Regions from separate parts of the Petroclostridium xylanilyticum genome, predicted to be linked through region 2. Evidence: riboswitches for the same ligand, from Rfam matches in the RefSeq annotation. Region 2 holds a riboswitch; the other holds the start of a gene.
What was found. A riboswitch is a leader RNA that binds a small molecule or an ion and turns the genes downstream of it on or off. The one in region 2 is predicted to bind cobalamin.
Positions count from the first base shown of each region.

Region 1 (8,296 bases), on a different contig from region 2:
ATAATATCAGTTTGATCAGCCGGTGCAGCAGGTTTATAATAGCCTTTCTGCTCTGCAATTTTATATAAATTGTATTGGAATGTCTCATCACCAGCTCTCAGCTGGGCAATTGTTTGTCTAAGCTGCTCATTGCCAGCCTGTACGAGAACATTGGAATAACCAACTATACTGCTATTTAACATCGAAAGTACGTCATTTACCATATCTCTCTCTTGCATTTTTTTTCCTCCTTTAGCTTAAGAATGACATTAGTTTTTGTTTAGTATTTTTCGCATCCTGCGCAGATTTCTCAAACATTTGTTTAATCTGCGGATCAGTAGCTTGTTGCGCATAGGTACTCAACTTCTGATATGCTGTTTCATGAGCACCAATAAGATGTCGTAGGTTTTGAAGTTCTAATTGATTTAATTGCATTATAAACAACACTCCTTTCTTGATTTTCAAGTATAGTATCTTTAATTAAATTGTAAATTATTCATATATTTTTATTCTACAAGAGACCGCCGCCTCTATGTAATAAATTTCAAGCAAACCTATCATAACAATAATACATGCTGCCAAGCAGCAACCGCAAATATTGGGCTAGCCTCACACATATACTTTTTAACTTATACAAAACGAAGTAAGGCTATAATTACTAAAATAAACCCCGGCAATAAAGTAAGCTTTTCTCCAACGTGGTTAATTATGCTTTGCCTTGCAGTTATATTGCCTAGCCCTATTAAAATAAAATGTGTCAGTCCAAATAAAAATGGTGTTGTAAAAGGATTTAATCCAAAAAGGGATAGCGTAAAAGCCGCAATAGAAGCGTCCATTGCCACCGCCAGGCCAAGGATGGTTCCTTCCGCAGGTTTAATATCATTTTCCTTATCTACATCTGCCAGCAAGGGGTTACGCAAAACTTTTATCAGGTCTTTTATTGAAATATTTAATTTAGGTGAAGCCTTTTGTTGTTCACACATCTCATTTTTTTGATTGTATCCCTCTTTTAATGTAAACAATCCAAGTAAGAGTAAAAGTGCAGCCCCGATGTATTTAGCCATTTCCAGGGATATGTAATGCTTTAAATTAGAACCTACCAGCATTGTAATCATTGAACACACTACTGACCAGAATGAGATTACCAATAAAGATGGTAAGGATATTTTAATTTTTCGTAATCCAAAAGCAAAACCACCCCAGAAACCGTCTAAACTTACTGCAATTGCAATTAAAAGTACACTGATAATGCCATTCATAAGTAACTCACTCCATTTCTTAATTCTTAACTCATAATTAGAATATGAAATGGAGCATACAATTGACACACCTGCTTAGCACAATAGGTTAAATGGTAATTTCATAAAAATACCTATAGTATCTCTTGTATTCTTTTCTCAAGTAAACCTATTAATAAATCATCATCCTCCAATGCTTTTCCCATCCTAATTGTTATATGCGGATAATCCTGATTCACTTCTTTCAGGATCTGCGGGATATCCTCTTGGATATGGATCCCGCTGTATATGAATAGAGGTACAACCAGTATAGTGTCGACGCCTTTTTCAGCCAGCTTGCTGATTGCCTTGCGAATATTGGGCTCCGCCAGCTCCATATGCGCTCCTTCTACATCTTTATACCCTCTTGCCTTTAACTTGTCAATGATGCTTTTAAAAGTTTGCTGAGCCTCCTGTGCCCTACTACCATGTCCAATCACCAAAATTCCTTGGTTCATATTTATCGCTCCTTGTTTAAGTATATCTATTTGGTCAACCCGGGGACGGTTCGAAACTACTGAAAAAGTGCTTATTTTATATTAATTGAAATAATTCTTCCTTATTTCTCGGCACCTTGGCATTCTTCCCTATTAAACCCTTATCTTTCAACTGTTCATATACCTCAATCACCCAAGGTTTCTGTAAATCAGATTTCTCTAATAAGTTGCTATCCAAAAATATCTCCTGTGGCGGTCCTTCCTTCAGTAATTTCCCATCTTTTAGAATAAATATATAGTCAGCCCAGGAGTAGGCCTTGTCTATATCATGAGTAGAAAGTATAACGGTTTTTCCCTGTTTGTTTAATTCGTCAAAAAGATTCATCATCTGTTGCGTATGTTTAGGGTCCAGACTATCAGTAGGTTCATCAAATATGATAACTTTAGGCTCCATTGCCAATATACCGGCAATGCACACCCTCTTTTTTTGTCCATAACTTAAAAAATGGGTAGGCTTGTCCTTTAGAAAGATAATTCCCGTCTCATTCATTACCTTTTCCACCCTTTTTTGGACTTCAAAAAGATCCAGCTTCAGGTTCATAGGACCAAAGGAAATCTCTTGAAATACACTTGCAGAAAAGAGCTGAGAATCAGCATCTTGAAACACAATTCCTATATTTTTACGTAACTCAACCAGTGAAGAGCGTTTATACGTAAGCTCTTTTCCTTCATATTTCACTTTACCCTTTGTAGGCTGATAAATGCCGTTAAAATGTAAAAAAAGTGTAGACTTACCTGCACCATTACCACCTAGTACGGCAATCTTTTTTCCCTGTTCAATTCTTATACTCAGTCCCTTTAACCCATAGGTACCGTCAGGATATTGAAATTCTAAATCTTCAGTTTCCAATATATATTTGTCCAGCATCCTCACTCCATTTGCTCAATTAAGAATTAAAAGTTAAAAACGATTTGGAACGCACTAAAAATCTTGTATTAATTTTTGTATTTTGCATGCGCATCACAATTGCAACTCCAATGTAAAATCATTATTGCGTTATATAAATCTCTATTTATAGAACAAAGCTAATATAATAAGTAACATATCTATAATAACTATAGAAAAAACATTAACTATAGAATTTTTATACCGCGGCTCAAGAACATTCAATGCTCCATCATATCCCCTGGATTCCAAACTTGTATAAAGCGCTTGAGACCGGTACAAAGACCTTATAAACAGGGCTGAAATCAATTGTGCAAAAGAATGATAGCCTCTTTTAACTGAACAATACCCCAAACGTGCATCCTGGGAAATATATATGCGGTTTGCAGTTTCCAACATAACAAAAGTGAATTTATATATTAGCCCCATTAATTCAAGCAGGATTACAGGGCACTTCAGTTTCCTTAATACCGAAATAAGTTGTATCATAGGCGTGGTAAGTGCCAGGAAATAAAGGCAAGAAACTGCTCCAAGGGATTTGAATACCAATCTCATGGCAGTTTCCATGCTCTCATAAGTAATCCCTATATTATATCTAAAAAAATTATGACTAACAATTATGTTCTCTTCTCCCCTCACTCCTACTACAACAATAGTCATTACACTAAGTATTAAAAATGACAGCGGTAGAAGCATTATTTTTATGTAAAATCCAGCAGGAATTTTAGCTTTAAAAATGACAATCAAGGCTGGAACAAATATTGTTATAAGGGATACAGTGATTGATTTACTTAAAAGACATATTGCCATGGTTAGAAAAGCAAATGTAAATTTTTCCATAGGGCTCGCCTTTAACTTATTTACATAAGCATATTTATCTATATAAATCATGTCGTTTGACTCATTCCTTTTTTCTTACCTACAGTATACCCAATGTAATAGAAGATAAAACCCGCTCCTATTGCTGCCTGCAGTGCAAATAACAGGCTTTCAATTTCTCCGCTGGCAGGTTCTAAAATTGGCTCAAACCATGGTTTATAATCAGGTTTTATAGTTTCTATTACCGCCTGTGCTTTTCCATCAGCACCTCCGAATTCTGCATCCTGAATTAGAAAAAGCGGAATAACAGACAATATCACCACTAATAAAATAAGTAAAAAATTTTTTGCCAGTAACCTGTTACCCTGTATCATACTTTTACCTCCTTGGTTAGGACATTTAATTGTTGGAGTTCTCTGGTATTATAGGCATATAATATATTAAAAATAACAACAGTTAATATTCCTTCACTGATTGCCAAAGGAATTTGAGTAACTGCAAAAATAGCCATAAATTTGCCAAGTGACGCCATGACCCCCCCTACAGGATCAGGGAAAGCCAATGCAAGCTGTATGGCTGTTACCATGTAAGTAACTAAATCACCTAGAGTAGCTGCTAAAAAGACAGCAAGCCAGAGTGGTCCGTTCCATTTTCTTACTCCTTTATATATCAGGAAAGCCACAATAGGGCCGGCAATTGCCATAGAAAATACATTTGCCCCTAAAGTAGTAAGACCTCCGTGGGCTAAAAGAATAGCCTGGAATATAAGTACAATAAGACCTAACACTGATGTTACTGCCGGTCCAAAAAGTATTGCGCCTAACCCTACTCCTGTTGGATGAGAACAACTACCGGTAACAGAGGGAATTTTTAAAGCTGATAATACGAAAACAAAGGCTCCAGCCAAAGCCAGAAGCATCTTTAGATTAGGCCTTTCCTTTGTTAATTTGGAAATTTTTCCTATACCAAATATAACAAAAGGAAGGGATATTATCCCCCAGAAAACAGCCCAGCCCACAGGTAAAAAACCTTCCATAATATGCATGGCGTAGGCTGACATAGGAATCAGTAATAACATAAGAAGTACATAAGACATTTTTAATAATACTTTGTTTTTCATTAACCTGACCTCCTCATAAAATGTTATTTAAATAAGGACTAAACTTAACGCACTTCTGATAAGAAACAAAAATCCTCTTTATAAAGAGAGGGTCAGGTTGTATCATATACTTTATTAACGTTCACGTTAATCTACCCCCCCTATCACTCGTAAGGTTTGTAGCATCTACGATACAGGCAGGTCTCCTGGCTCAGAATCATCACAGCTTTACGCCTTCCCAGTTACTCCAGTGGCATTATGCAAAACCGCTCCTCTTTACAGTGGCGTGACCGCGCAGGATTTACACCTGCTTCCCTATTATGCATTGCTGCACCTATATCTGGTTTTATTATATCTTTTAAAATCCTTTTCGTCTATAAAATATCTTTATTTATTTTGTAATTTATTTCACAACAAAAAAACAGCTCACTGATCTACAAGGCTAAGAGCCTGTAAACTTGCGTCTAAGGTCAGGGGACACACCTCTCCTTCGTCGAGGAATGTCCCCAATAAAGGCATCAAACTCGCTACCGCTCAGACAAGTGATGCGGTTTTTCCTCCGCTGCGTTAACAGGCTCTAAGCCTTTCCGCAACGTTCTTTCCATAATATTCTTCAAATATAAAATATACACTCCAAGCGCATTACACAGTGATGGAAATCTTATCCGATTCAGCGGTAATGGTAATAAAACCACCGTTTTTCTGAACTCTGCCCCCGATCACTTTCTGAACAGCGTTAATTGCCAGCAACCTAACCTGCCATGGTATATTGGACTTGTTAATTGCAATGGTGACAGTATCATGTTCTCTGCCAGTCAAAGCAGTTAGTGCAATCTCTCCTTTTGTATCATATATGTTGGTCTCGATTTTTATCCCATTGCTTATTTCAAAAAGATTAAAAGTAATATTTTCAGCATAATTATAGTCCGGCCTTGAATCATTACTTCCCGTCGCAATAACAGAATTCTCTTTTACCATTAACGGCAGGCTCATAAAACCATGTTTTTCTCTAACCCATTTTCCACCTTGCTTTATTTCCCCTGTTATAAAGTTGAGCCATTTCCCTTCAGGAAGGTAGTAATCTACTTCTCCCGATGCTGAGAAAATCGGGGCAACCAACAGGGAATCTCCCAGCATGTACTGTCTGTCCAGATAATCGCAGGCAGGATCAAACGGAAACTCCATCTGCATCGGCCTTAGGACAGGGACTCCTTCCTTGTGTGCTTCACAAGCTTTTTGATAAATATAGGGCATGAGTGTACATTTTAATTTTGTAAAAAACCTCAACACGTCTACAGATTCCTCGTCAAACAGCCACGGCACCCTGTAGGATTGGCTTCCGTGGAGCCGGCTGTGTGAAGAAAGAAGTCCAAATGCACACCAACGTTTGTATAAATCGGGTGTCGCTGTTTTTTCAAAGCCGCCGATATCATGGCTCCAAAAACCAAACCCTGACATGGCCAATGACAATCCGCCCCTTAATGTTTCTGCCATTGATTCATAGGTCGCCCAGCAGTCACCGCCCCAGTGCACAGGAAACTGCTGGCTGCCGGCTGTCGCTGACCGTGCAAACACTACGGCATTGTTTTTACCCATTTTTTCCTCCAGCACTTCAAAGACAGCTTTATTATAAAGATAGGTATAATAATTATGCATTTTAACCGGATGGGCGCCGTTATAATAAACGACATCCGTTGGAATCCTTTCTCCAAAGTCTGTCTTGAAACAGTCAACCCCCATGTCAATAAGCGCTCTTAGTTGGTCTTTATACCATTCATATGCAGCCGGATTGGTAAAATCAACAATTCCCATCCCTGCCTGCCATAAATCGGTCTGCCATATGTCGCCATTTGCTTTTTTTAGGAGATATCCATTTTTCATCCCTTCATCAAATAAACAGGAATTCTGGGCAATATACGGATTTATCCATAAACATATTTTAAGCCCTTTATCCTTAAGCCTTTTTAGCATTTCTTCCGGTTTAGGGAACACCCGTTCATCCCATTTAAAATCACACCATTGATATTCTTTCATCCAGAAGCAATCAAAATGGAAAACATGCAGCGGAATACCGCGTTCCGCCATTCCGTCAATAAATTGGTTGACAGTTTGTTCATCATAGCTTGTTGTAAAAGAAGTTGTAAGCCAGAGCCCGAAGGACCATGCGGGAGGAAGTGCGGGTTTGCCGGTCAAATGGGTATACTTTCTGATAATTTCCTTAGGCGTTGGTCCGTAAATGAGCATATATTCGAGCTCTTCGCCCTGTACACTGAACTGGATACGGGATACCTTTTCCGAAGCAACTTCAAAAGATACTTTGTCCGTGCTGTTTACAAACACCCCGTAGCCCCGGTTTGTCATATAGAAAGGGATGTTTTTATATGCCTGCTCGCTATTTGTTCCACCATCCTGATTCCAGATATCCACCACCTGGCCGTTTTTAACAAAAGGCGTAAATCGTTCGCCAAGACCATATACACACTCGCCTACCGATAGAAGCAGTTGTTCATGGACATATGTGCAGCTGCTGTTCTGTTCTATGATATACCCCATGTTTCTAAAGCTGCTTTCAGTAAGGATCCGGTTATCCGCTATAAATTGAAGTGCCCATTTCTGAGGGCGCTTGTCAATCTTTGCCGTTAACGCACCGCTTGTAAAGCATACGTGATCCCCGCGGTCTTCTATGTGTGTTTTTGTATCAGGATTTTTATAGAGTTCAAAGGACGGCCCGGTATCACGAACGCCTTTGAAATGTGTAAGTTTTACGCTGATTACATCTTCCATGGGTGATGACAGCTGTACAGTTAATACCGGTGCATTAACGGTACCGCTCCTATCTTGTATATGTCTGGTTGAAGCAAATACAGTTAATTCATTATTCTTAATCTTTACATTATTTACTTCCACCGGATGAATGTTTTTTATACCTTCTTTCACAAGCCACTGACCATTTGTAAATTTCAAAATAATCACCTCTGATTTTTTATTAATTTCATTATAGTGAAAAAATATCCCTAAAATCTTTAACAATACCTGAAATTTTGATACAATTCCGGGATTTTGTGATATAATACAAATAATGAAAGAGATACATTTATTTGAGGTAGATCGGCATGAAATTTGAAAAGAAGGAGTTATATAAAGAACAGTCGGTTCACGGAAATGTTTTATTTCCCTTGCACGTGTATAGGAATGAATATGGCAGTAAGCATGATTTTCTGCACTATCACTGGCATGACGAGCTGGAATTTATTTTTATGCATGAAGGCTGCTATAAATTTCTCATTGGCAGCGAAACAGTGACTTTAACGCAAGGACAGGCTGCAGTCGTTAACTCGGCAGATATTCATTCCGGGCTTGGCGGTATTACAGAAACAGGTATATACTATTCAATTGTTTTTGCCATCAATATGCTGAAAGGAGCATACCAGGATTTATGCTACCAGGATTACATTCAGCCTCTGGAAGCCGGAATCTATAGGTTCCCTCTGCTGATTGAAGGAAAGGAAGCATGGCAGGAAAGGGTCCTTAAGGAAATACGTGAAATCATCAACTGCTTTGAAACCAGGCCAAAAGCTTACCCCCTTTTTATCAAATCCTCACTTTTCCGGATTTGTTCCGAACTTCTATCGAACAGTGTCATAAAAACAGAGGAAGAAACGGATAGGGATAAAAAATTGTATTTTTCAAGATTTAAAAAGATAATAGAATTTATTGAGAAAAATTATCCGCAAAAAAT
Region 1 covers NZ_NPML01000019.1:602,372-610,667, forward strand. The annotation lists gene CIB29_RS14995 (spore coat protein) at 1-218, opposite strand, end outside; gene CIB29_RS15000 (hypothetical protein) at 232-414, opposite strand; gene CIB29_RS15005 (manganese efflux pump) at 609-1,238, opposite strand; gene CIB29_RS15010 (sirohydrochlorin chelatase) at 1,352-1,714, opposite strand; gene CIB29_RS15015 (ATP-binding cassette domain-containing protein) at 1,791-2,621, opposite strand; gene cbiQ (cobalt ECF transporter T component CbiQ) at 2,763-3,530, opposite strand; gene CIB29_RS15025 (energy-coupling factor ABC transporter substrate-binding protein) at 3,527-3,832, opposite strand; gene CIB29_RS15030 (energy-coupling factor ABC transporter permease) at 3,829-4,578, opposite strand; cobalamin riboswitch at 4,737-4,910, opposite strand; gene yicI (alpha-xylosidase) at 5,200-7,521, opposite strand; gene CIB29_RS15040 (AraC family transcriptional regulator) at 7,671-8,296, shown strand, end outside.
Region 1: it holds a riboswitch for cobalamin, as region 2 does, so the genes downstream of both, CIB29_RS15030 (energy-coupling factor ABC transporter permease) here and CIB29_RS00880 (TroA family protein) in region 2, are expected to answer to the same signal.

Region 2 (8,296 bases):
AAGTTGAAGCTATACGTCTTAAGGATGTAGAAAAACTGGAGCAGGAAGAATGCGCCGAAAAAATGGAAGTTTCAAGACAAACCTTCCAGAGGATTCTTAATAATGCAAGGGAAAAAATTGCCGACAGCATCATAAACGGTAAAGCTATACGTATAGAAGGTGGAAATTTTACCCGCCACATTTGTCCGGTCCGGTGCCTTGATTGTGGGAAAGAGTGGAAAGAAAGCTATGAAAACTTTGAAAAAATTATTAATGGCCAATATATATGCCCGGACTGCCAATCTAAGAAGATAGTATGTCTTAATACTAATGGCCAGAAGTTTTGCAAGCGCAATTGCTGGAGAAGGGGAAGAATGGATTGATAGCAAGTTACCATTTGAACAAATGGAATTATATGAAAAAAAGAGTCGCGCCGGGGGCTCTTTTTTTTATGTTTGTGTGTATATTTTCTGTTTGTCATTTATAGGTAAAATAAAAGCTGTTGATGTATGATTTTATTATATATATGCTCGAAATGAAAATAAAGAAATTATATGTGTTGACGCATTTTTAGGTATTTGAAAAAACAATTATTTTAATTAATATGTTCTATTACATAAAAATATTATGCATTGTTCTACTGCTGTAATTATTGACAGACTGGTGAAAGAGTGCTATTATTTTGATATATTAAATGGGCAAAAGCCCATAATTATTATTTGGTTTATGAAACATTGGAGTGATACAAAAATGTTAAAAGTACATATTCTTACTGATGACAGAGTCAGAAAACGTGAGCTGCTTGCAGAACACGGGCTGTCTCTCTGGATAGAAAAAGACGACAAAGCAATATTGTTTGATACAGGCCAATCTTCAGTTTTTTCCCATAATGCAAAAGCCATGGGCATCGGTCTCGAAGCCGCTGACTATATTGTGATAAGTCACGGCCACTATGACCATTGTGGCGGATTGCAGTATTTTCCCTATAAGGATAAGGCTCCGGCAATTTATGCTCATCCCGATGCTTTTTTAAAAAAGTTTGCTTCCACTGATAAGGACGAACCGTCCATGGAAGTAGGAATACCGTTTGAAATATCCGGGCAGGATTGGATGAAAGACCGGATTGTTTATACCAGAAAGCCTTTGAAGATTGATGAAGGCATCATGGTATCCGGAGAAATTCCTTGTTCCAGCACTTTTGAAGAAGTGCCGAAAGACTTTTACGTTGAGAAGGACGGCAGGATGATGCATGATATGATGCTGGATGAACAGATGCTTATTATTGAGGATGATGATGAAATAGCTATTTTTCTTGGGTGCAGCCACCCGGGAGTTATCAATAGCCTCAAGTATGCGCAGAAGCTTTTTCCTGAGAAAAGTATAAAACTTCTGGTGGCCGGAATGCATCTTGAGAATGTAAGTCCCATACGGCTACAGATGACCATCCAACATATACTGGATATGAATATCCAAAAGGTTGTTCCTTTGCATTGTACCGGGTTTGGGGCGATGTGTGAGATGAAACGCTTCCTGGGTGACCGCTGTCTTATCCTGTGTGCGGGAGACACAATTGAATTCTGATTTTTACATAGAAGGAATAAGATAAGGGGACACACGTTCTAGAGAACAGAAATAAGAACTCAGAAATCATATTTATGAAAGGCTTTGAAGCAGTTCTTAGTTCTGTTCTCCGGAGTCTGTTATCTGTTCTCTGCAGTTTCGTAATGTCCCCTTTTGAAAAGGAAGTGGGTTGTATGTATGATGAGATGTATACCGATACGGTGATTGAGCATTTCATGTGCCCCAGAAATGTAGGAAGCATGAATGATGCAGATGGAGAAGGGACCATCGGTGATCCCGGTTGTGGAGATTCACTGACTATATACATTAAAGTAAGGAATGGAATTATTGAAGATATCAGTTTCCTTGTTTTCGGTTGTGCTGCTGCAATAGCGACAAGCAGTATGACAACCGAACTGGCTAAAGGCAAGACAATAGAGGAAGCGATGAAAATAACTGAAGATGATATTGTAGAGGCGTTAGGCGGTCTGCCTGAGAACAAGAAGCACTGTTCAAATCTTGGTGTAAAAGCTTTAAGAAGCGCTATTGAAAATTACTATAGCAGAAAAGTTAACAACAAATAATTTATCATTTATTAAATGAAGGAGTGGAGAAAATGAAGCAAGCTTCAGAAAAGAACAGGAATAATGGATGTCCGGGAGAAGAAAAGTGTAATCCTGAGGATTTCAGATGCAAAACGCATGAACTCAATGATATTAAGAGAACAGTGGCTGTTTTGAGCGGCAAGGGTGGAGTGGGCAAATCCCTTGTAACTTCCTTGCTGGGCGTTGTGATGAGGAGAAAAGGCTATAACATTGGCATACTGGATGCAGATATTACCGGCCCTTCTATACCAAAGGTATTCGGCGCTGATGATTACAGGGCTGATACCGGTGAATTCGGCATATATCCTGCCAGGACGCATAATGATATCAAGATCATGTCTATCAATCTTCTGCTGGAAAAGAACGATTTTGGAGAAAGCAAGGCAGAAAAGGTCGCACAAGAAATGGACATTCCGTTTCTGGGCAGACTGCCTGTTGACCCCGACCTGGCAGCTCTTTGTGATAAAGGGGAAATTGAAAAATTCGATAAGGACTATGTGAATGGCTGCATAGAAATGCTTGAAAAAAGGTTGGGCGGTGATTGATTGTTTATTTCAGAGACAAAATTTACAGTAAGATATGCTGAAACGGATCAAATGGGAATCGTGCATCACTCTAATTATCCCGTTTGGTTTGAAGCTGCAAGAACCGGTTTTTTCAAGAAACTCGGATTTCCATATTCAAAAATTGAAGGTGAGGGTATTTTACTCCCTTTAACAGACATAAAGTGCTGCTTTAAAAACCCTGCCAGGTATGAGGATGAAATTGAAATCAGGGTCAAGGTTATAAAACTTACCTGTGTAAGGATTATGTTTTTTTATGAGGTTTACAACGACCTTGATAAAAACCTGATAGCCACCGGGGAAACAGCTCATGCATGGACGGATAAAAGCTTGAAACCTCTAAATCTTGAGAAAAGACTGCCGGGATTGTATGAAGTATTAAAGAGGGTAGTATTCTGAGCAAAGGTCAATGCTTTGGCATGATTAAATTTGGTTCAGGAACAGAGATCATTATGCCTGATAGTGCAGAAATAAATGTAAAACCCGGAGATAGGGGCAAAGTGGGTGAATCAGTTATTGGAATAGTAAAATAATATGAATATTTCAAAAGTAATTAATAGGTATTAGCAAGAAAGAAAGGAGTTTGATGAGAGTTTCATAAATCAACATGGTATAATTTGCATGTCAAAAATTCATTGACGCCCTATTTTTCACAAAAGTCGTTGATGAACTTAAAAATTATTTATAAAAAAACAAATATTTTACATGACAAAAGATAGTTTATAGGATATAGTGAGTATGAAAACTAAATATAAAAAAACAGGTGCTAATTATGGTTCTGATGAACAGAATCATGAATTGGTGAAAAGGGAAGTCGGGTGAAAGTCCCGCGCGGTCCCGCCGCTGTAAAAGAGGAGCCCTCCTAGATAACCACTGGGAAACCGGGAAGGTTGAGAGGATGATGATACTTGAGCCAGAAGACCTGCCTGTTTTAGTACACCGTTAACTCTACGAGCGATAGGGGGTGTTTTTGCAGTGCTGTACAAATATAACTGCGTTTATTATGGGACCTCTTAACGATTTGCGTTGAGAGGTTTTTTAGATTTGTACAGGTTTAATAGTGATTCTATGAAATTTGCAAGATTAAATTGAAGGAGATGTTTGATATGCTAAAAATAAATAAATTTATAGCTTTATTAATTGCAGTATTTATGATTATAGCAGTTTTTGCAGGATGCGGCGCTAAAGACGGCAATACAGCAAAGGATAACTCCGTGGCAGCAGTACAGGAGACACCGGCGCAAGCGCAGCAAGAAGCACAGGCAAAGGCGCAGGAAGACAAAAAGGACGCTGAAGTTTATCCTTTAAAAGTCAAGGACTTTAATGGATTTGAAATAACAATTGAAAAGAAACCCGAAAGTATTGTGTCTTTGACTCTCGGGACAGATGAAATGCTTTTATCCCTTGTAGACAAAAGCAGGATCAAGGCACTGTCGGGGAAAATTGCAGAGGATGAAGGAATTTCAAACGTTGCTGATAAAGCAAAGGAATTTCCGAAAGCAGAACAAAATGTCGAGACGGTAATATCCTTAAAGCCCGACATTGTTTTTGCGGCAAGCTGGATGAAAAAAGAAGCGATTCAGCAGATGAGAGACGCAAAAATACCCGTTTACTGCTACGGGACAGCTACAAATGTGGAACGCAAGCAGCGAGTACCTGGAAAAGCTGAAGCAGCTGTACCTGGATATAGAGGGTAATATTGAAGAAAGCATTTAAGGGGGGACAGACGATTGCTGGTTTTTAAGAATCTAACAAAAAAGTATGGAAACATTACTGCCGTGGACAACCTTAACCTTGAAATAGAAAAGGGGGAATTTTTTGGGCTTTTAGGCCCGAACGGGGCAGGTAAAACCACAACAATAAGAATGCTCAGTACTCTTACAGCCCCAACTTCAGGGTCGATCTCCATTGACGGCAGGAGTATGGACAGGAACCTGTCTGAAGTGAAAGTTAAAATTGGCGTTGTACCCCAGCATACCAACCTGGAGGGGGAAATGACGGCATGGCAAAACCTTGAACTCCACGGGTGCCTGTACAGGATGCCTAAAGATGCAAGGAGGAAAAGGATTGATGAACTTTTAGAATTTACAGAACTGTCCGGGCGGGCAAATGACCTGGTAAAAAACTTTTCCGGAGGCATGAAAAGAAAACTGATGATTGCAAGAGCGCTCATGCATAAGCCGGATATACTCCTTATGGATGAGCCGACTGTAGGCCTTGATGCTGCTGCAAGGAGAAAAATGTGGGACCTGATGAAAAGCTTGAACAAAAACGGGCTGACCGTACTGCTGACTACACATTACATCGAAGAGGCTGAAATTTTGTGCAATAGAGTGGGACTCATGAATGAAGGCAGGCTTATAGAACTTGACACACCGAAAAAGCTGGTGGAAAAGGTGGGCAGGTTTGTGGCGGAATGTTTTGAAAACGGTGAGACCAGCAGCAGTTTTTTTGATACACGGCAGGAGGCGGTCAGCTATGCTTCACAAATCCAGGGCAGCGTCAATATCCGTCCATCCAACCTTGAGGATGTATTTATAAAATTGACAAACAGAAGGGTAGGTGCCTGATAATTGACTTTTAATTTAATAGCCAATATTTTAATTTCAGTATATAAATCTTCATCTATTGTTGTATTAATATTTTTTCTTGCCATTTTAAGCACCTCCTAAATAGTATAAATTAATTTTACCACATAGTTGACCATGTATCAATGACATGTTAAAATAAATACATAGATAAAAAGAAGGTAATCGAAAAGCAGCTGGAAATTAAAGAAACAGAGAATTTTAACAGTAAAATATCCATTAATTTGAATTCAATATACTTGCCCCTTGAAAACCGCAAAGGCCTCAGAATCCCGAGGGACTTTAGGAAACATTCTTGGATCAAAATCAGGTTTGATGTAGACGACGTTGCCGTAATTGCTGTCCGAGCATTTACACTCCTTTGGGGGTTCCAAGCCTTTTGTCGCAAACCAGCAACGATATTTAACGCCTTTAGGTTCAACAAAGCCCCAGTTGACCATAGGGATTCCTCCATGACAAATGGGATGGCCATGGTCATCAAAGCAGAGGATATCCGGGTGGGGATAGTTGAATTTGGCTTTAGTCCTGGAATCCAGAGAGATAAAAGGTGTAATACCGTAATGCTTTAAAAGCTCATAGATAGGATAGTTGTCCATGGCGCCATCCGCTACAAAGCTTTTAAAATTAAGATATGGATATAGTTTATGGATATCCTGGAGGGCGAAGACGGTGGTAATACTATCATGGCGGCTTGCCTGAACCATCTTGATGTAAATGGGAAGGTCATAGGGGCTGTCTGAAGCGGTGACATTGAAAAGAGTATTGCCAAAGAACCACTGTTCGCGGTAACTATCCCATCCCCATTTTGCATCCGGGTCGGAGAACCTTCTGGGGCATTGGCAATTAAAGATTCCCTTTGAGCGGCAGTCGCAGACCTTAACACCATAGTGACTGGCGCCAGAATAAAAGGGTGAGCCGTCGAATTTGGCTTAAGCTTTTCGCCAGCCTTCAGTTTTAACCTTGGCTTGCTGGTAAACTTTTTGACTTTCTTTTTCCGATTCAGGTGAAGCTTACGGTCTGCTCTCCAAAATCGGATTAGGAAATCATAGTAGGAGGCAGCAGCCGGAGCTTTGACGACAAAACCGCAAATATCAAAAAGCAAAGGATCAGAGGCTACCTTTAAAGCCCAATTTGTGATAGAATAAACCTGTTGGTCAAGCATTAATACGAGTGAGCGTATTATACCTTGCTGATTTTTGGCGGGTCGGCCAGAATCAGGGTATAAAGGCTTGACTACGGGAAGCAGGTTATCCAGGTTGAGTAGATAGAGCTTTGAAATGCTTTTATCCAGTGCAACCAGCCTGCTTCTTTGCGTTTCATAATACAGGAGCATTTTCAGGCGAAGCTTTTCCTGGTAATTGCAATGTGGTGTCCAATCTCGTAACATAAAAAACCTCCAAAACAGAAGATATGGTAATAAATACCATCCACTTCCATTTTGGGGCGAACGTGTGTTTGACAAGATAGATAAGAGCCATTTATGGGTATATATGGGAATATAACTGGAAATTTAGAAAAAATTTTTCATTAAAAAGTAGGGGTGAAGCAGAAATGCTGAACCTTGAAAATCTATAAAATTAAAGCTCTCTGAGTTTTCGAGAGCGTACGACGAATAAAAAGAGGTGTGTTTATGGATAAAGAAAGAGTTTTGATAGTTGACGATGAAGAGCGTATAAGGGATATGATAAAGGAATATGTCAGTCTTGAGGGATATATTATTGATGAAGCTTCAGATGGAGTTGATGCGTTAAACCTGTTTAAACAAAATAAATACTCTCTTGTTGTGCTTGATGTTATGATGCCGAAAATGGACGGCTGGAGTGTGTGCAGGGAAATCCGGAAAACCTCTCATGTGCCTGTAATCATGCTGACAGCAAGGGGAGAAGAATACGATAAATTGTTCGGGTTTGAGCTGGGGGTGGACGACTATATTGTAAAGCCTTTCAGCCCGAAGGAGCTGCTTGCCCGTATAAAAGCGATTATAAGAAGAAGCACTTTACCGTTTCAAGACGCTCAAAAGGAGAATAAAGCTGTCTTTGAAGGTCTTGTCATTGAATTTGATTCACGTAATGTATATGTCGATGGGAATATCGTCAGCCTAACACCAAAAGAGTATGAACTGCTGAATTTCTTTGTCAGGAATCCCAATAGGGTATTTTCGAGAGAGCAGCTTCTCACAGAGGTCTGGGGCTATGATTTTACCGGAGATGATAGAACTGTGGATACCCATGTAAAAATGCTCCGCGAAAGCCTGGGCCATTACAGGAAATTTATTGTGACTGTTTGGGGAACAGGATATAAGTTTGAAGCTGGAGGCAGAAAATGAGAAGTATAGGTTTAAAGCTCTGGACTGGAATGATGGTGCTTGTTATGATTGTACTGGCACTTTTATGGCTTTTCCAGATTGTATTTCTTGAAAGCTTTTATACCGGCATGAGAGTATCGGATATAAAAAATGAAGGTGCTTCCATAGCAAAATTACTTGATGAGGGAAGTAAAGCCGAGTTTGAAAATAAGGCGGATGCTTTTGCATTTAATAACAACTTGAGCATCGAGCTTGTAGACTTGGGTGGGAATATTGTATATACGACAGGATCGACAGGCTTCGGCGGACAAATGCCCATGATGAGAAACAGAGAAAGGGTTGAGGCTTTTAAGGAAGTTCTTTCCGGAAAGGAAGTAACCGTCCCCTTATCTCATCCTCGCTTTGGGAACAAGTTCATGCTGATCGGCCTCCCGGTAAAAAAATCCGGAGAATTAACGGGCGTGCTTTTTATAAACATGCCGTTGGCTCCAGTTGAGGATACTGTCTCAATATTAAAAAAACAGCTTATATTTATAACATTGATTTTGCTTGTTGCAGCAGTGATGATTTCATACATGATTTCCAGAACATTTACAAAGCCGATACTTGAGATTAAGAAGGTATCTGAGAAGATGGCTTCCGGCGATTTTTCAGACAGGATAAAATCCGGGAGCAAGGATGAAATCGGCAAACTTG
Region 2 covers NZ_NPML01000002.1:142,057-150,352, forward strand. The annotation lists gene CIB29_RS00850 (DUF134 domain-containing protein) at 1-362, shown strand, start outside; gene CIB29_RS00855 (MBL fold metallo-hydrolase) at 730-1,560, shown strand; gene CIB29_RS00860 (iron-sulfur cluster assembly scaffold protein) at 1,734-2,123, shown strand; gene CIB29_RS00865 (P-loop NTPase) at 2,156-2,689, shown strand; gene CIB29_RS00870 (acyl-CoA thioesterase) at 2,690-3,106, shown strand; gene CIB29_RS00875 (hypothetical protein) at 3,127-3,240, shown strand; cobalamin riboswitch at 3,457-3,651, shown strand; gene CIB29_RS00880 (TroA family protein) at 3,814-4,404, shown strand; gene CIB29_RS00885 (ABC transporter ATP-binding protein) at 4,438-5,277, shown strand; gene CIB29_RS00890 (hypothetical protein) at 5,526-5,891, opposite strand; gene CIB29_RS00895 (hypothetical protein) at 5,903-6,682, opposite strand; gene CIB29_RS00900 (response regulator transcription factor) at 6,926-7,621, shown strand; gene CIB29_RS00905 (sensor histidine kinase) at 7,618-8,296, shown strand, end outside.